3 regions of the Flavobacterium sp. XS2P24 genome follow, and region 1 is predicted to be linked to each of the others. Evidence: riboswitches for the same ligand, from Rfam matches in the RefSeq annotation. Region 1 holds a riboswitch; each other region holds the start of a gene.
What was found. A riboswitch is a leader RNA that binds a small molecule or an ion and turns the genes downstream of it on or off. The one in region 1 is predicted to bind S-adenosylmethionine.

Region 1 (10,076 bases):
GTGTTTTAATTGTTGAAGCAATGGCACAAACGGGTGGAATTTTAGTTTTAAGCACTGTTCCGGATCCTGAAAATTATTTGACTTATTTTATGAAAATAGATAATGTTAAATTCAAACATAAAGTATTGCCTGGTGATACCTTAATTTTTAAGTGTGATTTAATTACACCTATTAGAAGAGGGATTTGTCACATGCAAGCAAACGCTTACGCAAATGGAAAACTAGTTGCTGAAGCAGAATTAATGGCACAAATTGCTAAGAAACAGTAATTTTTTTGTTGATTTGGTTAATCGTGTATTCGGTTAATCGATTAAACAGTTAAACGATTAAACAAAGAATATGAATCAACCACTAGCCTATGTTCATCCAGGCGCCAAAATCGCCAAAAATGTTGTCATTGAACCATTTACAACCATTCACAATAATGTAGTTATTGGGGACGGAACTTGGATTGGTTCGAATGTTACCATAATGGAAGGCGCAAGAATTGGAAAAAATTGTAATATATTCCCTGGTGCAGTTATTTCGGCAGTTCCACAGGATTTAAAATTTGGTGGAGAAGATTCTTTAGCAATAATTGGAGACAATTGTACCATCAGAGAATGTGTAACTATCAATAGAGGAACAATTGCATCCGGACAAACTACTTTAGGGAATAATTGTTTGGTAATGGCAACTGCGCATATTGCCCACGATTGTCATATTGGCGATAATGCAATTATTGTAAATGGAGTAGCTTTGGCAGGTCACGTTACCGTAGGTAAATTTGCGGTTATCGGTGGATTGGCAGCAATACATCAATTTATTCAAATTGGTGATCATGCCATGATATCAGGTGGATCTCTGGTAAGAAAAGATGTTCCTCCTTATACAAAAGCAGCAAAAGAGCCATTGTCGTATGTTGGAATTAACTCTGTTGGATTGAGAAGACGCGGTTTTACAACTGAAAAAATCAGAGAGATTCAAGATATTTATAGAATTCTATATCAAAAAAATTACAATACAACTCAAGCTTTGGGTATTATTGAAGCAGAGATGGAAGCGACACCGGAAAGAGATGAAATCATTGATTTTATTCGAAATTCTTCAAGAGGAGTAATGAAAGGATATTCTGGAAACTACTAAAAAAAGTAGTTTTTAGTTACCAAAAAATAAAAATAGTAATAAAAATAAAAAAATAATGGCATCTACATCAGATATTAAAAACGGATTGTGTATTAAATACAACAACGATATTTACAAAATCATTGAATTTCTTCACGTAAAACCAGGAAAAGGTCCTGCTTTTGTTAGAACAAAACTTAGAAGTTTAACTAACGGGAAAGTTTTGGACAACACTTTTTCTGCAGGTCATAAAATTGAAGAAGTTAGAGTAGAAAACCATAAATTTCAATTTTTGTACCCAGAAGGTGATCAATTTCATTTTATGAATACAGAGACTTTCGAACAAATTACTTTAAACAAAAACATTTTAGATTCACCAGATTTATTGAAAGAAGGAGAAAATGTAATGGTAAGCATCAATACTGAGACTGATTTACCGCTTTCAGTAGATATGCCAGCTTCAGTTATTCTTGAAGTGACATACGCTGAGCCAGGAATTAAAGGAAATACTGCTACAAATGCAACAAAATCAGCAACTGTTGAAACTGGCGCATCTGTAAATGTCCCTTTGTTTATTAATGAAGGAGATAAAATTAAAATTGATACTGCATCAGGTTCTTACATGGAACGAGTTAAAGAATAGTTTACAGTAATCAGTGTTCAGTAATCAGATATACTGGACACTGATTGCTGAACACTGAATACTAAATAAATGAAATTCCAAAAAGTTTACTCTTTAGAAGCAATTGCAAATATCATCGGCTGTGAATATGTTGGTGATAAAGATTTTCCAGTGACTGGAATGAATGAAATACATGTTGTTGAATCTGGAGATATTGTTTTTGTGGATCATCCTAAGTATTATGACAAGGCATTAAACTCTGCAGCGACTGTTGTTTTAATCAATAAAAATGTAGCTTGTCCAGATGGAAAAGCATTGTTGATTTCTGAAGATCCTTTTAGAGATTTTAATAAATTAACAAACTATTTCAAGCCTTTTCAGTTTTCGAATGTTTCAATAGCTGCTTCAGCTTCAATAGGTGAAGATACTGTAATACAACCTAATACGTTTATTGGGAATCATGTTGTTATTGGAAAGAATTGTTTGATTCATTCTAATGTTTCCATTTATGATTATACCGTAATAGGCGATAATGTAATGATTCATGCTGGAACCGTTCTTGGTGCTGATGCGTTTTATTATAAAAAACGTCCTGAAGGATATGATCAATTACTTTCCTGTGGAAGAGTAGTTATCAAAGATAATGTGGGAATAGGAGCGCTTTGTACAATTGACAAAGGTGTGACTGGCGATACAACTATTGGCGAAGGCACAAAAATTGACAATCAAGTACATGTTGGCCATGATACCGTTATTGGAAAAAATTGTTTAATTGCTTCACAAACCGGAATTGCGGGTTGTGTCATTATTGAAGACGAAGTTACTATTTGGGGACAAGTAGGAACTACAAGCGGGATCACAATAGGAGCAAAGGCTGTCATTCTTGGTCAAACCGGAGTTACAAAATCAGTTGAAGGAGGAAAGTCTTATTTTGGTACACCAATAGAAGAATCAAGAGAAAAATTGAAACAACTGGCTAATATCAAGAAGATACCAGAAATTCTTAATAAACTAAAGTAATATGTCTGCTAAAGAAATCATTCAGAAGTTTTACAAATCAGATGCGCTAATTGACAACGAAGTCATAAAAGATTTTTTGCATCCTGAAGTTATTGTTGAATGGTACAGCAGTAAGGGATTAGTTCAATTGGATTATAATTCTTTATTGAGTCTGTCTAATGATTTGAGTAAAGCTTACGTTCGTTCAAAGGTTAGAATTAGTCATATTGTAAGTGAAAATGATACCATTTCGGTGCGTTATTCTCATTTTGTGAAAACGATTGAGAATCCAAGAGAAGAAATGTTATTGGCGCATTTTATGGTTATTTGGCAAATAAAAGACAATAAACTATTTCGAGGGTATCAAATGAGTCAATTATCATAATTTAGTGTCAAAAAACTGAATACTGAATACTGATTACTGATTACTATTTTATACTTTTGCATAACAATTTTAAAAACTACATAAAAAATATATCATGAGTGTTTTAGTTAATAAAGATTCCAAAATAATTGTTCAAGGTTTTACAGGAAGCGAAGGAACTTTCCATGCTTCTCAAATGATTGAGTACGGTACTAACGTTGTTGGTGGTGTAACTCCAGGAAAAGGGGGAACTACTCACTTAGACAGACCAGTTTTCAATACTGTAAAAGATGCTGTAGAACAAGCAGGAGCTGATACAACTATCATTTTTGTTCCGCCGGCTTTTGCTGCAGATGCAATTATGGAAGCTGCAGATGCTGGAATTAAAGTAATTATTGCAATTACTGAAGGAATTCCTGTTGCTGACATGATAAAAGCAAATAGTTATGTTAAAGAAAGAAATTCTAGATTAATAGGTCCAAACTGTCCAGGTGTAATCACTCCGGGTGAAGCTAAAGTTGGTATTATGCCAGGTTTTGTTTTCAAAAAAGGAACTGTTGGTATTGTTTCTAAATCTGGAACATTAACCTACGAAGCAGCTGACCAAGTAGTAAAACAAGGATTAGGAATCACTACTGCAATTGGTATAGGTGGAGACCCAATCATTGGAACAACTACAAAAGAAGCAGTTGAATTATTGATGAATGACCCAGAAACAGAATGTATCGTAATGATAGGTGAAATTGGTGGACAATTAGAAGCTGATGCTGCTCATTGGATCAAAGCGGATGGTAACCGTAAGCCAGTAGTTGGTTTCATTGCAGGAGTTACTGCTCCTCCAGGACGTACAATGGGACATGCAGGTGCTATCGTTGGTGGATCTGACGATACTGCTGAAGCTAAAAAACAAATCATGAGAGAATGTGGAATTCACGTGGTAGATTCTCCAGCTGAAATTGGTAAAAAAGTAAAAGAAGTTTTAGGTTAATCTAAACTCTAATTAAATATTTTAAAAGCCTCACAATTTGTGGGGCTTTTTTATTATAAATATGAATTAAAGAAATATCTTTGCACTTTATTAAAGGCATCTGTTTTTAAGATGTAATCCTAATAAAAACAAACATAAACGAATGGTTTCTAATGGACCTCACGATTTTGTGGGGTATTTTTTTGTCGAAGCCAGTTCAAATAAAAATAAAATAATATGTACAAAGAGTTAAAAAAATTCAAAGTTAGCAATCAGTTTTCATTTACTACAGAAGATAGTTTAGCAGAAGTTTGCAATGCATCAGAAGGATCTGGAGTATTTTTAGTGTATTCAGTAGGAGATGAAAAAGAGTTAATTATGGTTGGTTCTACTGGAACTGTTCAAAATAACGGAACTTTGAAAATTAAAAATGGTGGTTTAAAAGACAAAATTGTTGAAGGACACCAATTTGCTAAAACTGGAAGAAAATATTCTTGGCCTGCACAAATGAAAATCGAAGATATTAGCACACTTGAAGTGGTTTGGTATGAGACATTCAACGATAAGACAAAAGTGATTCCAACATTTGTAGAGGGACAAGTTTTACAAAACTTCCTTGACGAAAATGGAAGACTGCCAAAATGGAATGTAGCTTTTTAATTATTTAAAGTTTGCCTTTCAACATCTTAATTATAATCGCGCTACATTTTCATGTGGCGCTTTTTTTTGAATTATCTTTTTTTGGAATAAAATTAGGCTAATTTCATAAATAATTAATTACTTTTGCATCCGTTATCACGAATCCTTCAATAGGATAGCAACCTGCAACAACAAGCAAGGTGCTAAAACGATAAGCCAAATCCTTTGGAAAAAATGTTGTCTACATTCCCATATTTAGCTTTGTTTTTCGTCATAATTTTTAATTTTAAATTATTTTTATGACTTTATTTTCAAAAGAAAAAGGAAATGCCTTTGCCTTGATTCCTTTATTGGTTTTTATTTTTACTTTTTTAGGAGCAGGAATTGTTCTGAATGATTTTTATGCTTTTCCATCGCCAGTGGCAGTTGTAGTTGGTATCATAGCAGCCTTTTTACTTTTCAAATCCACTACTGATGAAAAAGTTGCTACATTGATTGCAGGATGTGGTGAAAGTAAAATCATGACCATGTGTTTAATTTATTTGCTAGCAGGAGCCTTCGCAGTAGTAAGTAAAGCGATGGGTGGAGTTGATGCTGTCGTGAATCTTGGAATAAATACTATTGATGTTGCTTATTTTCCTTTAGGAATTTTCTTGATTGCTTCTTTTTTATCAACTGCTACAGGAACATCAGTGGGTGCAATTGTAGCTATTGGCCCGATAGCTGTCGCTTTAGCTGATAAAAGCGGTGCTTCATTACCTTTAATTTCAGGCGCTTTATTAGGTGGCTCTATGTTAGGTGATAATCTTTCGATGATTTCTGATACTACTATCGCAGCAACGCAGTCATTGGGATGTGATCTAAAGGACAAGTTTAAGATTAACTTATTTATTGCCTTTCCTGCTGCAATTTTGACTATTATGGTTTTCTTTTATCTTGGTTTAAACTCGGATATTGTGACTGTTGCCATTGCAAAAAATGATTTTTCCTGGATTGCAATTGTACCTTATGTATTAGTAATAGTATTGGCGGTAGTAGGTGTTAATGTATTTTCAACATTGCTTATTGGAACTTTATTGGCAGGAATCATAGGTTATTTTAGTGGTTCGTTTACGTTAATGGAGTTCACTCAAAAGATATATGAAGGCTTTACCAGTATGACTGATATTTTCTTATTGTCAATGCTTACTGGAGGTTTAGCAGCTATGGTAGATAAAGCGGGTGGAATAACGTATTTATTAGTTCAAATTAAAAAAAGAATTAAAAGTAAAAAATCAGCTCAAGCGGGAATTGGTGCTTTAGTGGGTTTTGCTAATTTAGCAATAGCGAACAACACGGTTTCTATTGTAATTACAGGGCCTATTGCCAAAGAAATTAATGATGAATATGGATTGAATCCTAGAAAAACGGCTGCAATTCTGGATATTTTTTCGTGTATAATTCAAGGAGTTTTACCGTATGGCGCTCAAGTATTGCTTATATTGAGCTACGCTAATGGAAAATTAGATTTCTTTGACTTAATTAGTAATGCTTGGTACCATTTATTTTTACTGATTTTCACATTGGTGGCTATTTATATTTCGTTTTGGGACAAATGGACAAAGCGATTCTTTAAAATTTAAGAATTGAATTTTTGACTGTAATTGCTTTTGAATTTTTTTTAAAAAGGGAATTATTATATATTTGACGGGTGTAAGATAGCCCTGATAGTAGTGAAAATCCTTTTATGTGAACGTTAGTGTTCATAAAAGATTGAAGCGGATAGCAGGATTAGCTTCAAATAAAATTTAAACTAATTTTTGAATATGAAATTACTAGAAGGAAAAGTTGCCATAATTACAGGTGCAAGCCGCGGAATTGGAAAAGGAATTGCAGAAGTTTTTGCAAAACATGGTGCAAATGTTGCATTTACATACAGTTCGTCAGTGGAATCAGCTTTGGCTCTTGAAAAAGAATTGAACGCTTTAGGAATTAAAGCTAAAGGATATCAATCTAACGCAGCCGATTTTAATGAAGCGCAAACTTTTGTAGATGCAGTTTTGGCTGAATTTGGAACGGTTGATATTTTAATTAATAACGCTGGGATTACTAAAGACAACCTTTTGATGCGTATGTCCGAAGAAGATTTTGACAAAGTGATGGATGTCAATTTGAAATCAGTTTTTAATATGACCAAAGCAATTCAACGTACTTTCTTGAAACAACGTTCTGGTTCTATAATCAATATGAGTTCAGTTGTAGGTGTGAAAGGAAATGCTGGACAAACTAATTATGCTGCTTCAAAAGCGGGAGTTATTGGTTTTTCTAAATCAGTGGCGTTGGAATTAGGATCACGTAATATTCGTTGTAATGTAATTGCTCCTGGATTCATCGAAACAGAAATGACGGCAAAATTAAACGAAGATGTGGTAAAAGGATGGAGAGACGGAATCCCGTTGAAACGTGGCGGAACGACTGAGGACGTTGCTAATGCATGTCTTTTCTTCGCGTCTGATATGAGTGCGTATGTAACTGGACAGGTTATGAATGTTTGTGGAGGAATGCTTACCTAAAAAAAATAGTGATCAGTCATCAGTGCTCAGTTGCTGAATACTGATGACTGAACACTACTAAAATATGACAACAAACACTTTACTATTATTACTACTTTCTTTATTAATAGCTGGCGGTTTGTCATTTTTTCAATATATCTACAAAGCCAAAAACAAATCGAAAGTCGGTTGGTTTTTGGCTTTTTTGCGTTTTTCATCCATTTTTGGAATTTTATTATTATTGATTAATCCAATACTAACAAAAAATACGCTGGAAACGGTAAAAACCCCTTTGCCGATAATTGTTGATAATTCGAGTTCTATTTCTTTTTTGAATGCCAATGAAAAAGCATTGGAATTGTATAAAAAAATACAATCAAACTCAGATTTACAAGAGAAATTCGATGTGCAATCGTATCAGTTTTCAGATGATTTTGAACCGACTGAAACATTTGATTTTAAAGGAACTCAAACTAATATTGATGTTGTTACCAAAAATCTAAAAAGCATTTATAAAAATGCAATCTATCCAACAGTTTTAATTACGGATGGAAACCAGACTTCGGGAAATGATTATGTATTTAGTTTTGATACTGCAAATAAAATATATCCTGTAATTGTAGGCGATACAACTACTTTCTTAGATTTTAAAATCAATCAACTGAATGTTAATAAATATGCTTTTCATAAGAATAAATTTCCTGTAGAAGCTTTTTTACAGTATTCAGGAACTAAAAGCATAACGGCCGATTTTATTATTTTACAAGGAAATTCGGTATTTAGCAAACAATCGATTGCCTTTTCTCCTTCCAAAAAAACGGCAACTGTAAGCGTACTTTTACCAGCTGATAAAATAGGATTACAGATTTTTAAAGCTACTATTTCATCTAAAGAAAAAGAAAAAAACACGTACAATAACACTAAGAATTTTGCGGTTGAAGTTATAGACCAAAAAACAAATATTGCTATAGTATCAGCTATAATTCATCCTGATTTAGGCGCACTAAAAAGAGCCATTGAATCAAATGTACAACGTAAAGTAACTATCGTTAAACCTAATGATATTAAGACGTTACAAGATTTTAATGTTTTTATTTTATACCAGCCAACAGCCGAATTTAAAAACATTTTTGAGAGTAATAAAGGTGCTGGAATCAATACGTTTATCATTACTGGTAACAACACCGATTTTAATTTTCTGAATCAACAACAGGATAATTTGAACTTTAAAATGAGCGGACAAAAAGAAGATTATTTGTCGGTTTTTAATGCGCAGTTTAATTTGTTTGCGGTTGATAATATTGGGTTTGAAAATTTACCGCCTTTGCAAAATGCTTTTGGAACCGTAACTACAAAAGGTGCGGTGTCAGTTTTGCTTTCATCAAAAATTAGAGTAATAGACACCAATTCACCTTTGCTGGCTTTCACAGAAAATCAAGGCAGGCGAGCCGCTTATCTTTTGGGAGAAAACAGCTGGAAATGGCGTTTGCAAACACATGTCAACAATCAATCATTTGAAAAATATGATGTTTTCATGGATAAGATTATTCAATTTTTGGCTTCTAATAATTCTAAAAAATCATTAGTGGTAGAACATGAAAGTTTCTATAATTCCGGTGAAGCGATTGAAATAACCGCGCAATATTTCAATAAGAATTATGAGTTTGATGAAAAAGCACGTTTGACAATTGCGGTAACGAATACCAAAACGAAACAAACAAAAAATTACGATTTATTAAAAGGAAATAATTCCTATAAAGTCAATCTTGACGGGCTTAAAGCGGGACCTTACGCGTTTACGGTAAAAGAATTGAATTCTAAAACGACGTATTCCAGTAGTTTTGAAATTCTTGATTTTGATATCGAAAAGCAATTTGTCAATCCAGATGTGGAGAAATTGACACAATTAGCTACGCAAACACAAGGGAAAGCGTATTTTCCGGACCAAGTAGATGTGTTGATTAAAGCGCTTTTGGAAAATGAGGAATATAAGGCGATACAAAAGAATATTGTTACCAAAACACCTTTGATTGATTGGATTTGGTTACTGGTTTTGATTTCAATTTTGTTGGCAACCGAATGGTTTGTTCGAAAATACAACGGATTACTGTAATAAAATACAATTAAACATCATGGATTTTAGACTAAAAGTATTCTATACCGTTGCTAATCGGTTGAGTTTCACAAAAGCTGCAACTGAATTGTTTATTACGCAACCTGCGATTTCAAAGCATATTCAGGAATTAGAGGAACAATATAAAATTAAACTTTTTGACAGAAACGGTTCTAAAATTTCACTGACAGCTGCAGGTGAAGTCTTACTGAAGCATACCAAAAACATTTTTGAAATATACCGTGAAATAGATTTTGATATGAGTACGCTGATAAATCAACGTTCCGGATTGTTACGATTGGGAGCCAGTACGACCATTTCTCAGTATATAATTCCGCCACTTTTAGCTCGTTTTCATCAAAAATTACAAGATGTAAAAGTAAGTTTACTAAATGGAAATACGGAACAAATAGAAAATGCTTTATTAAAACAGGAAATCGAAATAGGAATTGTTGAAGGACAATCAAAAAATAAGTCTATTAAATATACGGAGTTTCTAAAAGACGAATTGGTTTTAGTCTGTAAGAGTTCCAATCCGTTAGTAAGTCGTGATGAAGTGACTCAGGAAGATCTTAAAAAAATGTATTTTTTGATGCGGGAACAAGGTTCAGGAACACTTGAAGTTATTGAACATGCGTTAAAACCATTTGAAATTAAATTATCAGAATTAAAAATCGAAATGCAATTAGGAAGTACCGAAAGCATAAAATCCTATTTGATGAACTCTGATTGTGTGG
Region 2 (10,076 bases), on a different contig from region 1:
AGGATAAAAATAAGCCAAATCAGAGTTTAAAATCAATACTATAGATTTCATCCATAATTTCTAAATGAAAAATACAATACTAATTGCCCTCTTTTTTATTACCTCATTTTCCTTTGCACAATCCGTTAAATTAGAAGGCCTCATAACCGATTCAAAAACAGTTGGACTTGAAATGGCCAATGTAATGGCAGTAAATAAAGCCACAAAAGCAATGGATTCTTACGCCATAACAAATGATAAAGGAAAATTTCTTCTTAATCTAAAACCAAATACTGCATATAGCTTAAAAATCAGTTATTTGGGAATGCAGAATAAAGAGTTGGAAATTACCACAACTTCAGAAAACAGCATTAAAAATATTGCCCTTGAAGAAGGCGGAATCGAATTGGATGGAGTTGAAATTGTTCGGGAAATGCCGGTTTCGATAAAAGGAGATACTATTGTTTATAATGCCGATTCCTTTAAATCCGGAACAGAACGAAAACTGGAAGATATTCTCAAAAAATTACCCGGAGTTGAGGTCAACGCTGATGGCGAAATTGAAGTCGAAGGGAAAAAAGTGTCCAAATTAATGGTGGAAGGAAAAGATTTTTTTGATGGTGATACGAAGTTAGGGGTCAAAAATATTCCAGCTGATGCCATTGATAAAATCCAAGTGTTGCGCAACTACAGCGAAATTGGCGCACTAAAAGGAGTGGAGAACAATCAGGATAATGTTGCGATGAATATCAAATTGAAATCAGGAAAGAAAAATTTCTGGTTTGGAGATATGACCGCAGGAATAGGAGTTGCACACGAGGAAAGCCGCTATTTGATAAACCCAAAATTGTTCTATTACAGTCCGAAATACAGCATCAATTTAATTACGAATTTCAATAATATTGGGGAATTGCCGTTGACAGTTCAGGATTATTTTAAATTCACGGGTGGTTTTAGAGGCATGATGCAAAAAGGTGGTTCCAGTTTTAATGTGTCCTCGAATGATCTAGGGATTTCACTTTTAAGGAATAATCGCGCCAAGGAAATTGAGACTAAATTTGGAGCTACAAACTTTTCATACAATGTAAACAAAGCGTGGACTTTAAGCGGTTTTGGGATTCTTTCTTCTTCTGAAACAGATTTAGAAACAAAGTCACAAACGAATATTTTACAGCCTAATTCTTCTGAAATTCTTTCTACAGAGAATCGTCAGGAAACTGCAAGTCAAAAAAGTAATTTGGGATTATTTAAATTGAGTTCCAGTTATAAACCCAGTGCTAGGTTTCAATTTGATTATGATGTTTTAACCAAATTGTCTAAACTAGACGAGAATAATTCACTGTTAAGAGAATCTATTGTCAACAGTAATTCGAATACAGAAAACATCAATACGTTAAAAAAACAAGATCCAATTTCGGTAAATCAAAACCTGAGTTTGTATTATACGCAAAGCGATAAAAATATTTTTGCTTTCGAAATGCAACATTTGTACCAAGAGGAAGATCCTTTTTACAATGCTAATTTACAATCGCAACCGTTTAATTTAGCCGATTATATTGCTGGGCAAAACAGAAATAACATCAACCAAAGTCGTTTTGTGAAAACCAGTAAGATTGACGCTAAATTGGATTATTATTACATGGTTACCCCAAAAAGCAACATCAATGTTACGTTAGGAAATACCTATTCCCATCAAAATTTCAACTCTAATATTTTTCAGATATTGGATAACGAAACAGTCAATAATTTAGATGATATTGCCAATACAAATGATGTAAATTACAATTTTAATGATACGTTTTTAGGATTGCATTATAAGATTTTGAGCGGAAAATTCACGTTTACACCAGGAGTAAGTCTGCATAGTTATAACATGACTAATGGACAATTAGGAACCAGTAACAGTCAAAATTTCTTCAGAGCATTACCTGATTTCTTGGCTATTTACCAAATCAAGAAAGCGGAAACATTAACCTACAATTTTTCGTATATCAATAATTTTACGGACATCAATCAACTTGCTGAAGGATTTGTTTTCTCTAATTACAACAGTTTGACTAAAGGAAACCGACTTTTGGAAAACGCTACCGCACAAGTGCATTCCTTGCGCTACTTTAAATACAACATGTTTAATTTTGAAAATATTACTGCTTTTGCCACGTATTCGAAAAGAGTCGATGCGATAAAAACCAGAGCAGTTTTCAACGGAGTTAATCAAACGTCATCTCCTTTTAATTCTGATTTTGCTGATGAAACTTTGTCAGGAAATGGTTCGTACGGCCGTTCTTTTTTGAAGAATTACAAAGCATCTTTAGGAGCTAATTTGAATTGGTCAAAATTCAATAACATTCAGAATAATGTGTTGTCAACAAACGAGAGTTTTACCCAAAGCTATACTTTGAAAGCGTCAACAAATTACAAGAATATGCCTAATTTAGAGTTGGGATATAATATTGTAACTAACGATTATAATAATACTACTTTTTACACCGAAAAACCTTTTGCGAGACTGGATTATTTCTTTTTAAAGAGTTTCTCTTTCGTTGCTGAATATGAGTTTTATCATTATTATAACAATACGAAAACGGTCAATAATGAATATGATTTCTTGAGCGCCAGTTTGATTTATCAAAAGAAAGGCAGCAAGTTAGAATATAAAGTAAGCGGAACTAATTTATTGAACACAACCTCATTAAATGACGATAATTTCAGCCAGTTTGCCACCAGAACTTCGCAATATACTGTTCAGCCACGCTATGTAATTTTCTCTTTAAAGTATAATTTGTAGGAGCTATTCCTGCTGTACATTTCAATCTTTCTTCAGCAAAGGATTTCTATTTCCTCCCGAGACTTCGGGAAGGGCTAAAAAAAAACCCGCAATCCAATTGAATTGCGGGTTTTAGATATAATTTTTTTAGATGATTACAATCCAAAAGCAGTTTTAACTTGGTCAACAAAATCTAATTTTTCCCAAGTAAACAATTCAACAGTAACTGTTTTTTCGTTTCCACCTGGAGCAGAAAAAGTTTTAGTAACCGTTTCTGGAGTACGTCCCATGTGCCCGTAAGCAGCAGTTTCGCTATAGATTGGGTTTCTTAATTTTAAACGTTGCTCGATAAAGTAAGGACGCATATCAAAAATAGCTTCTACTTTTTTAGCAATTTCACCATTGGTCAAATTCACTTTTGAAGTACCATAAGTATCAATAAAAATACCCATTGGTTTAGCCACACCAATTGCGTAAGAAACCTGTACTAAAATCTCGTCAGCAACACCAGCTGCAACTAAGTTTTTAGCGATATGACGTGTAGCATAAGCAGCACTTCTGTCTACTTTACTTGGGTCTTTTCCAGAGAATGCACCACCACCGTGAGCACCTTTTCCACCGTAAGTATCCACAATAATTTTTCTTCCTGTCAATCCAGTATCTCCGTGTGGTCCTCCAATTACGAATTTCCCAGTTGGATTAATATGGTATTGGATTGCATCATTGAATAAATGAGCATGTGTTGGATTTTTTGCAATAATCCTTGGAATCAATATTTCAACAATGTCTTTTTTGATTTTTGCAAGCATTGTAGCTTCTTCGTCAAAATCATCATGTTGTGTTGAGATTACAATAGCATCAATACGAGTTGGCTTATTGTCATCGCTGTATTCTAAAGTTACTTGAGATTTAGCATCCGGACGCAAATAAGTAATTTCGTTATTTTCACGTCTTAAAATAGCCAATTCTTGCAATAATTTATGAGATAAATCAAGTGCCAATGGCATGTAATTTTCCGTTTCATTAGTAGCATAACCAAACATCATTCCTTGGTCACCAGCACCTTGCTCTTCAGGATTTTTTCTGTCAACACCTTGATTAATGTCAGCAGATTGTTCGTGAATAGCAGAAAGAATTCCACAAGAATTAGCTTCAAACATGTATTCGCTTTTTGTGTAACCAATTTTCTTGATTACATCACGAGCGATTTGTTGCACGTCTAAATATGTATTTGATTTTACTTCACCAGCCAAAATTACCTGGCCAGTAGTTACTAAAGTTTCGCAAGCTACTTTTGAGTCAGCATCAAATGCCAAAAAATTATCAATTAATGCATCCGAAATTTGATCTGCAATTTTGTCTGGATGTCCTTCGCTTACAGATTCTGACGTAAATAAATAGGCCATAATAATTATTATTTTAAAATTAAGCGAGAAAAAATAATTGCTGAAAAGGACTAAAGAAGAGTTTCTGCTTTAGCATTTTTTCTACTGAAAAATTTTCAGTATCCATAATGAATTGATTTCATTATGAAGAGGTTGCAATCAGTTCAAATTTTTCCTCTTGTATTCGGGTGCAAATGTATGAAACCATTTTGAATTGCAAATTAATCTTAACTTTTTTTTGCTTATAAATCTTTTCATCTACTTATATAAATACAAAACGGAATCTTTGGTTCATTTTTCTTTGTATTTTTTTTAAAACTTATTTGGAAAATTCAGAAATAGTTAGCATATTTGTTACAACAAAAAAAAAACATGAAATTTAATGTGTGTAATATGTCAAAAGCCATTCAGGAAAAGTCCTGTGGGTCGTGTATTGCTTAAATTTAAATTAAAATTTATATAGCAAAAGCCTCCCAAGAAAATGGGAGGCTTTTTTTTTGAACTCTATTTAGCTGAAAATAAAACAATATTAATCATAGAATGAATAACCTGAAAATCCATAATACAAATAATTTTAAAGTCAAAAATATGATTTGCGCCAATGCCATTATGTGCGTTCGTGTCTGTTGATTCCAAAAGTATAAGTTATAACACAACTTAAAAAACCCTTTTGGATACGCATCTAAAAGGGTTTTTTTATTCAGATTAGTTAATAAGCATAGAGAATTTCAGAATTCAAAAATAATTTAAAACAAAACTAACATCATAAATTAAAAGATTATGAGCACATCAAAACATTTTCCAAAGACATTTCAGTTACTAAAAAGCTTTAGTTTCAGAACCAAAACAAAAAAGGAAATCGATTCAAAAAATGAATTGACTAATCCAAGATTTGAAATTTCAAAAAATGATCCTTTGGCACAAAAAATAGTGCCGAGTTCATTGCTGTTTCAAATGTATTCAAAAGAAAATGAAGAACTTTTTATTTAAAAAAGTGATGGTTGTTTTAGCTTTTGAATCTTTGATGGTAAATCTCAAATTATGATTTCGACGAAAGATAAAACCCTAATGTGGTGTTTTCTCTTTCGTCGGGATAATAATTATGCGTGCGATTTTTTCAAGTCAATTTGCAATAAATCAATTAGAACCAATTTGATAAAAATTTGGTTGTTTAAAAAAATAGTGGTTAATTTGTGCCTTTAAGTTCAAAAACGTATTGAAATGTTATAAAGAAAGGCAGAGGGATTAGACCCGATGAAGCCTTAGCAACCCTTCGATTTATCGAAGAAGGTGCTGCATTCTACCTTTATTCTGTCCCGAAGCCTCGGGATATTTCAAATCTAAAGGAAAGATAACACAAAGAATTCTTCTAGTTCACTTCTAGCTTTCTTTCTAATATTTCCAGACACAAATCAAAAATCATAAAAGATTTGAAATTGGAAAATAAACCAACATCTATTACCGTACAAAATTTTACCACCGAAAGTGGGGCTTTTTACCCTGCCTTAAACTTAAGTTTTCAAGTTTTTGGACCGGCTTTACATACCGCTCCAATCGTTTTGGTAAATCATGCATTGACCGGAAATTCCCAAGTTGTGGGAGACAAAGGTTGGTGGAATGATTTAATTGGTGCACACAAAACCATCGATACTAATACATATACAATACTGGCTTTTAATGTTCCGGGAAATGGTTTTGATGATGCCGTTATTGAAAATTATTCGGATTTTACTACCAGAGATATAGCCAGAATTTTTATTGAAGGCATTCATTTTCTTAAAATCAAACAGCTTTATGCTATTATTGGTGGTTCTGTTGGCGGAGGAATTGCTTGGGAATTGGTTGCTTTAGAACCAAAAATCACACAACATTTAATTCCTATTGCAACCGATTGGAAATCGACAGATTGGTTAATTGCCAATTGTTTTTTGCAGGAGCAAATTCTAAAGAATTCTTCAAAACCTATTGAAGATGCTCGAATTCATGCGATGCTTTGCTACCGAACTCCAGAATCTTTTACTGCAAAATTCCAGAGAACTACTAATGAGGAATTAGCCATTTTCAATGTAGAAAGCTGGCTGGATCATCATGGTAAAAAACTTCAAAAACGTTTTCAAATTTCGTCTTATAAAATGATGAATCAATTATTGAAGACGATAGATATTACTAGAAATAGCTCTTCATTCGAAGAAATAACGTCAAAAATTGAAGCTGATATTCATATCATCGGAATCAATTCAGACTTGTTTTTTACTGCAAATGAAAATAAAGCAACTTACAAGAAATTAAAAAAATATAAAAATAATGTCACCTATCAGGAAATAGTTTCCATTCACGGACACGACGCTTTTTTGATAGAATACAAACAATTACACAATTTGCTTCAGGATATATTCTAAGCCAAAAAAACACAACACAATGAAAATATTAAAATTTGGAGGTAAATCTTTATCGAATGGCGACGGAATAAATAAAGTAGTTGCAATTATTACCGACAAAGTAAATCAAGGAGAAGAAATTGCAATTGTAGTATCGGCACGTGGAAATGCTACAGATGAATTAGAAGAAATTTTAGGTATTGCTTCTAAAAACGGAGATTACAAACCGCTTTTTGAGAACTTTAAAAAATACCAACAAGATGATTACCAAGAGGTAGATTTATCTGAGGAATTCAATGTTTTGGAAAAATTATTCGAAGGCGTAAGCTTAATTGGCGATTACAGTAATAAAATTAAAGACCAGATTTTATCAAAAGGGGAATTGCTTTCTGCAAAATTACTGACGGCTATTTTAGTTGAAAATGGCATAAATGCCCGTTTTGCCGATACTCGAGAATTGATAAAAACTGATTCTAAATTTGGTGATGCGCAACCTTTGGAACAAATTTCAAAGAAAAATGTCATCAATTATTTCAAACAAAATAACGGAACTACCGTGAATATTGTTACCGGTTTCATTGGTTCTAATAACAATAATGACACGACCACTTTAGGAAGAAACGGTAGTAATTATACCGCTTCACTGATTGCGAATTACTTAAATGCTGACGAATTACAGAATTATACACACGTTGACGGAATTTATACCGCAAATCCTGAATTGGTGCTTGATGCTAAGAAAATCGACCATTTGACTTTTAACGAGGCGAATGAGTTGGCTAATTTTGGAGCAACAATTCTTCATGCAAAAACCATTATTCCTTTGTTGGAAAAAAACATTCCGCTTCGTATTTTGAACACATTCAACCACGAAAATAAAGGAACATTAATCACATCCAATTCTAATAAGGAAGGAATTAAAACACTTTCGGTACTTGAAAATGTATCATTAGTTAATCTGGAAGGAAGAGGGTTACTGGGGAAAACTGGCGTTGATGCCCGTATTTTTAGAGTGATGGGCGACAATGATATCAGCGTAAGCATCATTTCTCAAGGTTCTTCAGAAAGAGGAATTGGTTTGGTCGTTGCCGCTGATAAAGCGACTAAAGCAATGATTGAATTAGAAAAAGAATTCGAAAATGATTTCTATTCAAAGGATGTGAATAAAATAACGGTTACTGATAATGTTTCGGTGATTTCTATCATTGGCCAGGATTTAAGCACGTTTCACAAGCCATATACAGCTTTGATAAAAAATAAAATTGTCCCGATTCTTTTCAATAATACCGTTACCGGTAAAAATGTGAGTTTGGTTGTGAAAAAATCGCAACTGAACAAAGCCTTAAACGTGATTCACGGAGAGATTTTTGGAGTTTCAAAGAAAATCAATATCGCTATTTTCGGACATGGATTAGTAGGTGGAACTTTGATTAACCAAATATTGGAATCGGCAGCAACCATCGAAAAAAGAAAAGACATTAAGTTGAATGTTTTTGCTATTGCCAATTCAAGTAATGTACTTTTAAATAAAAACGGTGTTACTCCAAACTGGAAAAATGAAATCCAAAATAATGGCTTTTCTTATACTATCGATGATGTAATTGCTTACGCGAATGAGCATCACTTAGAGAATTTGATTGCGATTGATAACACGGCAAGTGCCACATTTGTTGAAAATTACATTCCTTTGGCAGAAAGTAGTTTCGATTTGATATCGTCTAATAAAGTGGCCAATACGTTAAGTTATAGTTTTTATAAAAAACTACGAAAAGTATTAGCAGATAATCAAAAGAGTTATCTTTATGAAACCAATGTTGGAGCGGGGTTACCGTTAATAGATACGATCAAATTATTACACCTTTCAGGAGAAAACATCACTAAAATTAAAGGTGTTTTCTCTGGAACATTGAGTTATTTATTCAATAATTTTTCTGCTAAAGACGCGCCGTTTAGTGAAATATTGAAAGAAGCAATTGATAACGGTTATACCGAGCCAGATCCAAGAGAAGATTTATGTGGGAATGATGTAGGTCGAAAATTATTGATTTTGGCAAGAGAATTAGACTTGCAAAATGAGTTTGAAGAAATTGATATTCAAAATTTAATTCCAGAGCATTTGAGAGAAGGTGAAGTTTCTGATTTTCTAAATAAACTGACGGAGTTTGATCCAATCTATGCTAAAATAAAAGCGGAACAAAAACCAAATCACGTGTTGCGATACATAGGTGAATTATCAGGCGATTTGCAAAATGATAAAGGAAATCTGGAAGTGAAACTGGTTTCTGTACCATCAGATACGGCTTTAGGCGGATTGAAGGGTTCTGATTCTTTCTTCGAAATTTACACAGAATCGTATGGAGACCGACCTATCGTGATTCAAGGCGCAGGAGCAGGATCAGCAGTAACGGCAAGAGGCGTTTTTGGGGATATTTTGAGATTATCAGATAAAGGGTAAAGATTTAAGATTGTGGATTAACGATTTTTGATTTCAGATGTAAAAAACAAAAATCCGAGTTTTTGCGATAGCAAATCCGTTTTATCCGCGTCTGAACAAATATAATTAATTAAAAAAGGGACAGCCTCCAGTCTTGGCTCCCTTTTCGCCGTGGCGAAAGGGTTGGGGAGGGGATTAATATGAAAATTACACTAAACAGAGTAAACGACAATTTCCACTTTGAATTAAAAAATGAAAGAGGACACATTGTAAATGTAGATAGCCGACCAGAATTTGGCGGAGACGATAAAGGTCCAAGTCCAATGGAATTAGTATTGATGGGTGTTGCGGGTTGTAGCGCTATTGATATGATTTCGATTTTAAAAAAACAACGTCAGGAAATCACTTCTTTCAAAGCCGAGGTTGAAGGGGAACGTGTACAAGTAGGAGAAGCGAAACCATTCAAGGATATTACAGTAGTATTCTTTTTGGAAGGTCCTATTAATGAAGAAAAAGCAGCGAGGGCAGCACAACTTTCTTTCGAAAAATACTGTTCGGTTTCTAAAACATTAGAACCAACAGCGACTATTATTTATAAAGTAGTTCTGAACAATAAACCATTAGACAAAAACTAAAAAGACATAAGATGCCATACGTAAATTTAAAATTTGTAAAAGAGCAGGTAAACAAAGAACAAAAAAAATTATTAGTCGATGGTGTAATGGATATCATTGCTGATTTGATGGGACGAAATAGAGACTTAACAGTAATTACAATAGATGAGTTAGACCCCGAAAATTGGATTGTTGGAGGAAAGTCATTGGAAGAGACGCAAAATAATCATGGAAAGGTTTCGTATGTTAATATCAAAATTTCCAAAGGAACAAGTAATCCAGTCGAAATGACTTCGGTAATTGAGGCCGGAAAAAAATTAGTGCAAAACGTATTGGGCAGCAATGACTTAACCAATTTTTTCATAATTGAAGAGTTGAATCCAGATGGTTGGGGTTTTGACGGAATTTCAATGACCGTTAGAAACGAATTAGAAAAACAATTGGAGAATTAGAAAATTTTAAAGACATACTTACACGGCTAAAAAAAAAACCTTGCCGGCGCTGTAAAAACAAAAAATT
Region 3 (10,076 bases), on a different contig from region 1:
AAGCCAGTGAAATATGCATGATTCCTTCTTTGGAACCCATCAAAGGCAAAATTTCGTTAGCTGGATTCAACGCTACTTGAAAGTTACTCTGATAAAAATCAGCCATACCTTGTCGTAATTCCGGCAATCCTTGATAACTTTGGTATTGATGCGCATTTTCATCTTGCATTGCCATAACAACTGCACCAACAACTGCTTGTGATGGCTGTAAATCCGGACTTCCAATTCCCATATTAATAATTGGTTTCCCCTCAGAAGCCAATTGTCTTACTTCTCTCAGTTTTGAGGAGAAATAGTATTCTTCAATTATATCCAGACGTTTCGCTGTAGTAATCATGGCTTTGTATTTTTATATTCGCCTAAAACCTTAAAGTATTCCGCCATTATGGTCAGTAATGCTTTTGCTTTAGCATAATCTTCGTATTTTTCGAAAGTAACATCCACAAAAAAGGAATATTTCCAAGGCGTTTCTATTTTTGGCAATGATTGTATTTTGGTTAAATTCAATTTACAATCACTCATCACATTTAAAACTGCTGCTAAACTGCCGCGTTTGTGATCCAATTCAAATTTGATGGAAGCTCTGTTTATTTCGTTTTCATCAACAAATGAGTTCTCCTTTTTGATAATAACAAATCGTGTCATGTTATTATTTATCGTCTGAATTTCCGGAGCCAAAATCTCTAAATCATACATTTCAGAAGCCGTTTTACTCGCAATTGCAGCAATTCCTTTCAACTGATGTTGATGTATTCTTCGAGCCGTTTCGGCAGTATCTTTATCTTCAACTAATTTAATGTCCGGATACTTTTTCAAAAACTCCATACATTGCAATAACGCCATTGGATGAGAATGCACTTCTAAAATATCCTCAATTTGTTGCCCTTTTAACGCCATTAAATTTTGGTGAATATCTAAATAATGCTCTCCAATAATGTGTAAATTGTTTTTATCAATCAAGGCATAATTCGGAATAATTGGTCCAGCGATAGAGTTTTCTATAGCCATAACTGCCTGATCTGATTTTCCTGAAAGCAAACTATCCACTAACTCTTCAAAAGACAAACACTCATCTACCTCAACATTTTGATAGTAATAATCCTGTGCCACCTGATGATGGAAAGAGCCTTTTATACCTTGTATTGCAATCTTAGTTCTCATTCTAAGTTATTATTTGTTTCTATTTGAAAATGAAATTTTGATTCGTATTCTATCAATTTTCATTTATCTTATTTCAGTTATATTCAAAAAAAAATCCTGATTTTCATCAGGATTGTATATTAGTTTTATTTGTTTGTTTGTTTTCAAATAACCATAGCACAATCCCTTACTTCCTAAAGAAGAAATAATAAGTGTTGCTAAAATAAAAACGGTTATTAGACATTGTATCTTCTGTGTTATATTTAATATTTACACTGCAAATGTAGGGCTTATTTCAAACCGACCAAAAAAAAATTATTGTTTTATGTAACAAAAAAAGAATTCTTTGTGAAAGCTGCTTATTATTGCAAAATACCTAAAAAAGAGACTTCTAACCCATCTCTTATTACTGATTTCTAAATGCTTTTTTCAACTAATTCAAACTAAAAAAGCGTTTAAGCTGCTAAATTAGCCGACAGCCATTTTTTTCCCTCTGCAATTCGGGTAACTACCATCGCTGAAACTAAATCTCCATTTGCATTCAACAGGGTCGCCATAGGATCTACTAAGGTTCCTACAATCATAGCTGCCGGTAGAGCTTGCTCCATAGGAAATCCATAAACGGTTATCGCTAGAATTTCACCTATATAACCTCCATTTGGAATTCCGCCCTCGACTACTGAAACAATTACTGTAATTCCCAATGCCACTAGTAAATTATAAGGATCTGTAAAATCTTTACCAAACATGGCAAAAATAACCGCAATTTTTATAATGGACGACATACTCGAACCGTCTTTATGCAAAGGTGCGCCAAGTGGAATAACTACATTCCTGATATGACTCGGGATATTCATTTTTTCGGCACCTTCCAGATTCGCCGGAATTGTCGCAATGCTGCTGCAAGTTCCTAACGCAGTTAAAGAAGGCGTAATATTGTTTTTCCAAAATACTTTAAATCCTAATTTCCCTCCGGCAATAAAAGCAAACAAACTAAAAAATACGACAAAGTAAAAAGCACAAACCGCATAATAAAGCCCTAAAGGTTTTGCGTAAGCGCCAAATAATTGCGGTCCAAAAATCCCAACCTGATACGCAAAATAAGCACCCAAACCTATTGGAGCCGTTTTCATAATCATGTGTAACAATTGCTTCATCACTTCGTTTCCTGAATTTAGGAAGCGACTGAAATCTTTCCCTTTTTCTCCTGAATGCAAACTGGCAAATCCTATTAAAAAAGAAAATATAATGAGCGCCAACATATTTTTACGGGACAACAGTTCAAAAAAGTCACTTGCAGTAAGCAACTGGGTAATTTGTGAACCCGTAGAACTTTCCTGAATTGTTTCCAATGGAATTTTGGAAATGATAATATCTTGCTGAACAGGGAATAACAATACACCAATAATCATTAAAATAGCAGAAATCAATACTGTACTTAAAAACACACCTATTACAATTACGAATAACCTCCCCAATTTCTCTGACTTTTCTAAACTGGCTATTGATGATGAAATAGTGAAAAATATCAAAGGAATGATTGCTGTAAACAATAAATTCAGAAATATATCGCCCAAAGGTTTAATCACTTCTACTCCTTTTCCAAAAACTAAACCTAATATACTTCCTACCAGAATTCCTCCAAGTAGCAATAAAATACTTTTGTAGTTTTTTAAGAAACTGCCGGATTGTGTATTTTTCAAATTCATATCTATATAGTTTATGGTAAATATATAAATCTAAAATAGAATATCATCTCGCTTTGTAAAACTTTGACAAAGGACTTTTTAGCTATTGGGCTACAAAAAACAATAAATCAATACTTTTTCTGTTTACTTTTGCAACAAATAAAATTCCATGTCAATAGAAGTTACTAATATATCCAAAAGCTACGGTGCCCAAAAAGCACTGGATAACATTTCATTTTCCATTAATAAAGGAGAAATTGTTGGTTTTTTAGGTCCAAATGGAGCCGGAAAATCGACTTTAATGAAAATATTGACAACGTATATCAATGCCGATGAAGGTACAGCAATCGTAAATGGAAACGATGTAAACACACAGCAAAAAGCCGTTCAGCTTTCCATTGGTTATTTACCGGAACACAATCCGTTGTATTTGGATTTGTATGTGAGAGAATATTTGGCTTTTAACGCAGATGTGTACAAAGTAGCCAAATCCCGCATTGAAGAAGTAATTCAATTGACAGGTTTAAGTACCGAAAGTCATAAAAAAATAGGACAATTATCCAAAGGATATCGCCAGCGTGTAGGTCTTGCCAATGCTTTATTACACAATCCGGATGTTTTGATTCTTGACGAACCAACAACTGGTTTAGACCCAAATCAATTAATGGAAATTCGTAATGTGATTAAAAACGTAGGGAAAGACAAAACCGTTTTCCTTTCTACGCACATTATGCAGGAAGTTGAAGCCATTTGTGACCGCGTTATTATCATCAATAACGGCAAAATTGTTACCGATAAAAAACTGGACCACTTAATTTCCGAAGACAAGGAGCAAGTTATCGAAGTAGAATTTGATTATAAAATAGAGGAACAAGCTATTGCTAAAATCGAAAATCTTGTTTCTTACAAGAATACACACGACATGATTTGGGAATTGACTTTCAAAGCGGATAAAGACATGCGACCGGCTGTTTTTGATTTTGCTAATGCCAATGGTTTGAAAACACTTCAACTGAATCAGAAAAATAAAAACCTCGAGGCAGTATTTAGAGAGATTACAAAGTAGTTTACAACTAAAAAAGCTCGTTTAAATTTGATTTTAAACGAGCTTTTTTTATGAAATACGATTGGGGAATTAAAAAACCTTACTCGCAATTTGTCTAATATTCTCTGATTTCCCCATAGAATAATAATGCAATACCGGAACTCCTGCAGCTTTCAATTCTAAAGATTGTTGAATTGCCCATTCGATTCCTACTTGTCTGATATCCGCATTATTTTTACATTGGTCAACTGCATGAATTAAATCTTCCGGCAAATCGATTCTGAAAATTTGTGGTAAGACTTGCAAATGTCTTTTTACGGCAATTGGTTTAATACCTGGAATAATAGGTACAGTAATTCCCATTTCTCTGGCTTTGGCAACAAATTCAAAGTATTTAGCATTATCAAAGAACATTTGTGTCACCACATAATCCGCACCTGCATCAACTTTTTCTTTCAACCTTTTTAAATCAGATTGTAAGGATGGAGACTCCAAATGCTTCTCCGGATATCCAGCAACACCAATACAAAAATTGGCTTTATTATCAATATCCATTACATCGTGCAAATATTTCCCGCAATTCAATTGGTTGATTTGTTTCACTAAATCAACCGCAAAATCATTTCCTCCTTGTTTCGGAATAAAATATTGCTCGTCTTTCATCGCATCGCCACGTAACGCCATCACATTATCAATTCCAAGATAATGACAATCGACTAATAAATACTCAGTTTCTTCTTTAGTAAAACCACCGCAAAGCACGTGAGGAACCGTATCTACGTTGTATTTATGCTTTATCGAAGCACAAATCCCAAGCGTTCCCGGACGCATTCTGGTCAGTTTCTTATCTAATAAACCATTGCCTTTATCCACGTAAATATATTCTTCGCGAGAAGTAGTTACGTCTATAAATGGTGGTTTAAACTCCATCAACGGATCAATATTATCGTATAATTCCTGAATGCTTTTGCCTTTTTGAGGCGGAATAATTTCGAAGGAGAATAAAGTTTCTCCTTTTGCGTCTTCAATATGTTGTGTTACTTTCATCTTCTTTAGTTTGAAGTTTAAGGTTTAAGGTTTAAGGTTCTCTCGAACAACTTTAAACTTTAAACTTTAAACAAAATTTCAACTTTAAACTATTTTCTAATCTGCAATATTTGGGTTCAGCCATTTCATGGCAACTTCTGTCGAAACGCTTCTTCGTTTGGCATAATCAATAACTTGGTCTTCTTTTATTTTTCCAAGTCCAAAATACCTACTTTCCGGATTTCCAAAATAATATCCAGAAACCGATGAAGCCGGCCACATCGCCATACTTTCTGTTAAAGTCACTCCAATTTCTTGTTCTACATTCAATAATTTCCAAATCGTTGGTTTTTCCAAATGGTCAGGACAAGCCGGATAACCCGGTGCTGGACGAATTCCTTTATAAACCTCTTCAATCATAGCCTCGGTAGATAAATTTTCATCAGCAGCGTAACCCCAAATCTCTTTACGGATTTTTTCGTGCAAATATTCTGCGAAAGCTTCTGCGAAACGATCCGCCAATGCTTTCACCATAATCGAATTATAATCATCTAAATCTTTTTCGAATTCAGCCGCCCATTCATCCACACCAAAACCGGTTGTTACACAAAATGCTCCCATATAATCCTTTTTACCGCTGTCTTTTGGAGCAATAAAATCAGATAAAGCGATATTTGGAGCACCTTTTGTTTTTTGTGATTGCTGACGCAACGTCAAGAATTTCTCTAGTACTTTTCCACTTTCGTCGCTCAATTCGATGTCATCATCATTCACTTGATTCGCTGGAAAAATTCCGTAGATTCCTTTGGCTGTCAGTTTCTTTTCTTTCAAAATAACGCCCAACATTTCTTTGGCATCCGCAAAAACCGAAGTAGCTTGTTCTCCAACAACAGTATCTGTTAAAATCGCTGGATATTTCCCAAACAATTCCCATGTTCTAAAAAAGGGTGTCCAGTCAATATACGGAACCAAAACATCCAAATCGACTTCGATTGTTTTTGTTCCAATAAAATTAGGCTTCATTGGGTTGTAATTTTCCCAATCTAATTTCAATTTATTGACACGAGCTTGCTCAATAGTTAAGAAATTTTTGTCACGCGAACGATTCAAAAAAGTCTCTCTAAAAGCATCATATTCTGCTCTGATGTCACTTGCATATATTTTTTTCTCACTGTTCAATAAATTTCCGGCAACCGTTACGGCTCTCGAAGCATCATTTACGTGAATAACCGTTTCTCTATACTGTGGTGCAATTTTCACGGCAGTATGCGCGCGCGAAGTCGTTGCTCCACCAATCATCACTGGGATTTTTATATTTCTTTTGTCTAATTCTTTAGCCAAATACACCATTTCATCCAATGAAGGTGTTATCAATCCGCTTAGACCGATAATATCAACATTGTGTTCTATAGCTGCAGCGATAATTTTCTCAGGCGCAACCATCACACCTAAATCAATAATCTCATAATTGTTACAAGCCAAAACAACCGAAACAATATTTTTACCAATATCGTGTACATCGCCTTTTACAGTCGCCATTAATATACGACCTGCAAAACTCGAAACACCATCTTTTTCGGCTTCAATAAATGGCAATAAATAAGCTACTGCTTTTTTCATTACACGCGCTGATTTCACCACTTGTGGTAAAAACATTTTTCCCGAACCAAATAAATCTCCTACGACATTCATTCCTGCCATTAGGTTGATTTCGATTACTTCGATAGGTTTTGTTGCTGCAAGTCTGGCTTCTTCTACGTCAATTTCTATAAATTCATCAACTCCTTTTACTAGCGAATGCGTCAATCGTTCCTGAATAGTTCCCGAACGCCATTCTTGAACTGTTTTTTCATTACTCTTTACATCTCCTTTTACATTCTCGGCAAAGTCCAACAATCTTTCTGTGGCATCATCGCGTCTGTTCAAGATTACATCTTCAACGTGTTCTAAAAGATCTTTTGGAATTTCATCGTAAATAGAAAGCATTTCTGGATTCACGATTCCCATCGTCATACCATGTTGAATCGCATGATATAAGAAAACAGAGTGCATCGCTTCACGAACCGTATCATTTCCTCTAAACGAGAAAGAAACATTACTCACACCACCACTAATATGCGCATGTGGAAGATTCTCTCTAACCCATTTTGTTCCTCTAAAGAAATCCAATGCGTTCAAGCGGTGTTCTTCCATTCCAGTAGCTACTGGAAATATATTCAAATCAAAAATGATGTCTTGCGGAGGAAAACCAACTTTGTTTACCAAAATATCATACGAACGTTGGCAAATTTCAACTCTTCGTTCGTAATTATCAGCTTGTCCTGTTTCATCAAAAGCCATAATAATTGCTGCAGCGCCGTAGCGCTTGATCAATTTAGCATGATGAATAAATTGTTCTTCCCCTTCTTTTAAAGAAATTGAGTTTACAACACTCTTTCCTTGCACTACTTTTAAACCCGCTTCGATAATGTCCCATTTCGAGCTGTCAATCATAATTGGCACTCTGGAAATATCAGGCTCGGCAGCGATTAGATTTAGGAATTTTGTCATAGCATATTCGCCATCGAGCATTCCTTCATCCATATTAATATCGATGATTTGCGCGCCACCTTCTACTTGCTCTTTTGCAATGCTAAGTGCTTCTTCGTATTTTTCTTCTTTGATTAATCGAAGGAATTTTCTAGAACCTGTTACATTCGTACGTTCACCAATATTCACAAATACGCTGTCTGGCGTAATGATTAAAGGCTCTAATCCCGATAATACAAGGTTTTTTCTAGTTTCTGCTTGTGCCATTTTTTATTTTTTTTTGCCCTAAAATCAATAATTACAAAGAATTCCCGGCTATAATTCAGACGAGATACATCGCGTCTCTACGTTACATTGTCGCTGTTGATACTCTAGGTTTATACTCCTTTGCGATATCAGCAATCAACTTGATGTGCTCTGGCGTTGTTCCGCAACAACCACCTATGATATTTACTAAATTGTCGTCTAAATATTCTTTGATGAAAGCTTGCATCTGTTCTGGCGTTTCATCGTACTCACCAAATGCATTTGGTAATCCTGCATTAGGATGCGCCGAAACATTGAATGACGTATTATGCGCCAAAGTCTGTAGATAAGGTTTCAGCAAATCAGCTCCCAAAGCACAATTGAAACCTACGCTCAATAATGGTATATGCGAAACCGAAACCAAAAAAGCTTCTACGGTTTGACCCGAAAGTGTTCTTCCTGACGCATCCGTAATCGTTCCGGAAACCATTATTGGAATATCGATATTGCGTTCGTCTTTGACTTCTTCAATAGCGAAAAGGGCCGCTTTTGCATTTAAAGTGTCGAAAATAGTTTCTACCAAAAGCAAATCACTTCCTCCGTCAATCAACGCTTCTACTTGTTGTTTGTAAGCAATACGTAAATCATCAAAAGTTACCGCTCTGTATCCCGGATCATTTACATCTGGTGACATGCTGGCCGTTCTGTTTGTTGGTCCTATTGAACCTGCTACAAAACGAGGTTTATCCGGATTTTTGGCTGTGAATTCATCGGCTACTTCACGGGCGATTCTTGCTGATTCATAGTTGAGTTCGTATACCAAATCTTCCAGATGATAATCGGCCATTCCGATAGTAGTTCCAGAAAAAGTATTGGTTTCAACAATATCCGCTCCTGCTTCAAAATAAGCTGCGTGAACGGCACGAATCGCTTGTGGTTGCGTTAATGACAATAAATCGTTGTTCCCTTTTAAGGAATGTGGAAAATCTTTGAAACGTTCTCCTCGAAAATCTTCTTCGGAAAAATTGTAGCGTTGCAACATGGTTCCCATAGCTCCATCGAGTATGAGTATGTTTTTTTTAATAGCTTCTTGAATTGTTGACATCTTTTGTTTTATTCTCGCAAAACATTATAGTATTAAGCGCTTATTATTAATTCCAAAAGTTCAATATATTAGCTCTTTAGCCCCGATTACCTCACTTAATTACTATTTTCATAGGAGTTCGATGAACTACGTTTGCAGTGAAAATCCTTTCTCGTCCTGAACTTGTTTCAGGATGAAAAAGATTGCAACGAAAAGCGGGAACGGTATTGACAAAAAAACGCCAATTGTTCGCTCCTGATACTGAAATAAATACAGTAAGCTAAATATCGATATGTTGTCAAGAAAGGGTTTAAGAAATACTAAGTGAGTATTCATGTGTTATCTATCTTAAATACTGAAACTGGTTCTGTATAAAGTAGAATGTAGCACCTTCTTTAAAGATAAAGGGTTGCTAAGGTTTCATTGGGTCTTTCCCTCCGCCTTTCGTGATAACTTTCAATAAATATATGAACAGTGCAAAGTAAAGACATAGCGCTAATACTTGCAAGTATTAGCGCTATATTTTTTAACTAGTTTGTATTATGTTGTTAAACTATGGCTTTCACCACGGCTTTTGGAGCTTCTTTACGGGTTCCGTCAAATCCGTCAACACCAGAAACTGTAGTGTATTTCAATACATATTTCTTACCTGGATTGATGATTTGATAGGCTGCCTGACACATTAATGTGGCTTCGTGGAAACCACAAAGAATCAATTTCAGTTTTCCCGGATAGGTATTTACGTCACCAATGGCAAAAATCCCTGGAATATTAGTTTGGTAATCCAAAGCATTATTTACTTTGATGGCATTTTTTTCAATGTCTAATCCCCAGTCTCCGATAGGACCTAATTTTGGTGTTAATCCAAAGAGTGGAATAAAATAATCCGTTGCAATGGTTCTATGTGCGCCATTTTCCTCAATATCAATTGACTCTAAATGTTCCGCTCCATTCAAGCCAACTACTTCTGCAGGCGTAATCATTTTTATTTTTCCTGAGTTCTTCAATTCCTGTACTTTTTCTACAGAATCTAAAGCCCCTCTGAATTCGTTTCTACGGTGAATCAAAGTTACCTCAGAAGCAACATTCGACAAGAAAATACTCCAGTCCAAAGCAGAATCTCCTCCTCCGGCAATCACGACTCTTTTGTCTCTGAATTTTTCCGGATTTTTGATAAAGTATTTAATTCCTTTATCCTCGTAAAATTCGATGTCTTCAATCAATGGTTTTCTTGGTTCAAAACTTCCTAAACCACCTGCAATTGCTACCACAGGAGCATGGAATTTTTTTCCTTTATTTGAAGTCACAATAAAACTTC

Region 2: another riboswitch for S-adenosylmethionine. It lies ahead of QLS31_RS08515 (alpha/beta fold hydrolase); the one in region 1 lies ahead of QLS31_RS03995 (Na+/H+ antiporter NhaC family protein).
Region 3: another riboswitch for S-adenosylmethionine. It lies ahead of QLS31_RS08445 (homocysteine S-methyltransferase family protein); the one in region 1 lies ahead of QLS31_RS03995 (Na+/H+ antiporter NhaC family protein).

What each region holds. Positions count from the first base shown of each region.
Region 1 is NZ_JASCRU010000003.1:185,811-195,886, reverse strand. It holds gene QLS31_RS04030 (bifunctional UDP-3-O-[3-hydroxymyristoyl] N-acetylglucosamine deacetylase/3-hydroxyacyl-ACP dehydratase) at 1-269, shown strand, start outside; gene lpxA (acyl-ACP--UDP-N-acetylglucosamine O-acyltransferase) at 340-1,125, shown strand; gene efp (elongation factor P) at 1,181-1,747, shown strand; gene QLS31_RS04015 (UDP-3-O-(3-hydroxymyristoyl)glucosamine N-acyltransferase) at 1,817-2,746, shown strand; gene QLS31_RS04010 (nuclear transport factor 2 family protein) at 2,748-3,110, shown strand; gene sucD (succinate--CoA ligase subunit alpha) at 3,205-4,077, shown strand; gene QLS31_RS04000 (hypothetical protein) at 4,294-4,716, shown strand; SAM-I-IV-variant riboswitch at 4,844-4,940, shown strand; gene QLS31_RS03995 (Na+/H+ antiporter NhaC family protein) at 4,995-6,317, shown strand; gene fabG (3-oxoacyl-[acyl-carrier-protein] reductase) at 6,501-7,247, shown strand; gene QLS31_RS03985 (hypothetical protein) at 7,312-9,339, shown strand; gene QLS31_RS03980 (LysR family transcriptional regulator) at 9,359-10,076, shown strand, end outside.
Region 2 is NZ_JASCRU010000009.1:51,038-61,113, reverse strand. It holds gene QLS31_RS08535 (GLPGLI family protein) at 1-7, shown strand, start outside; gene QLS31_RS08530 (carboxypeptidase-like regulatory domain-containing protein) at 65-2,767, shown strand; gene metK (methionine adenosyltransferase) at 2,902-4,152, opposite strand; gene QLS31_RS08520 (hypothetical protein) at 4,912-5,121, shown strand; SAM riboswitch class I at 5,353-5,489, shown strand; gene QLS31_RS08515 (alpha/beta fold hydrolase) at 5,568-6,530, shown strand; gene thrA (bifunctional aspartate kinase/homoserine dehydrogenase I) at 6,550-8,964, shown strand; gene QLS31_RS08505 (OsmC family protein) at 9,144-9,578, shown strand; gene QLS31_RS08500 (tautomerase family protein) at 9,590-10,009, shown strand.
Region 3 is NZ_JASCRU010000009.1:31,158-41,233, forward strand. It holds gene QLS31_RS08415 (aminotransferase class I/II-fold pyridoxal phosphate-dependent enzyme) at 1-337, opposite strand, end outside; gene QLS31_RS08420 (prephenate dehydratase) at 334-1,161, opposite strand; gene QLS31_RS08425 (dicarboxylate/amino acid:cation symporter) at 1,596-2,849, opposite strand; gene gldA (gliding motility-associated ABC transporter ATP-binding subunit GldA) at 2,998-3,894, shown strand; gene metF (methylenetetrahydrofolate reductase [NAD(P)H]) at 3,964-4,920, opposite strand; gene metH (methionine synthase) at 5,017-7,695, opposite strand; gene QLS31_RS08445 (homocysteine S-methyltransferase family protein) at 7,778-8,779, opposite strand; SAM riboswitch class I at 9,095-9,214, opposite strand; gene QLS31_RS08450 (NAD(P)/FAD-dependent oxidoreductase) at 9,307-10,076, opposite strand, start outside.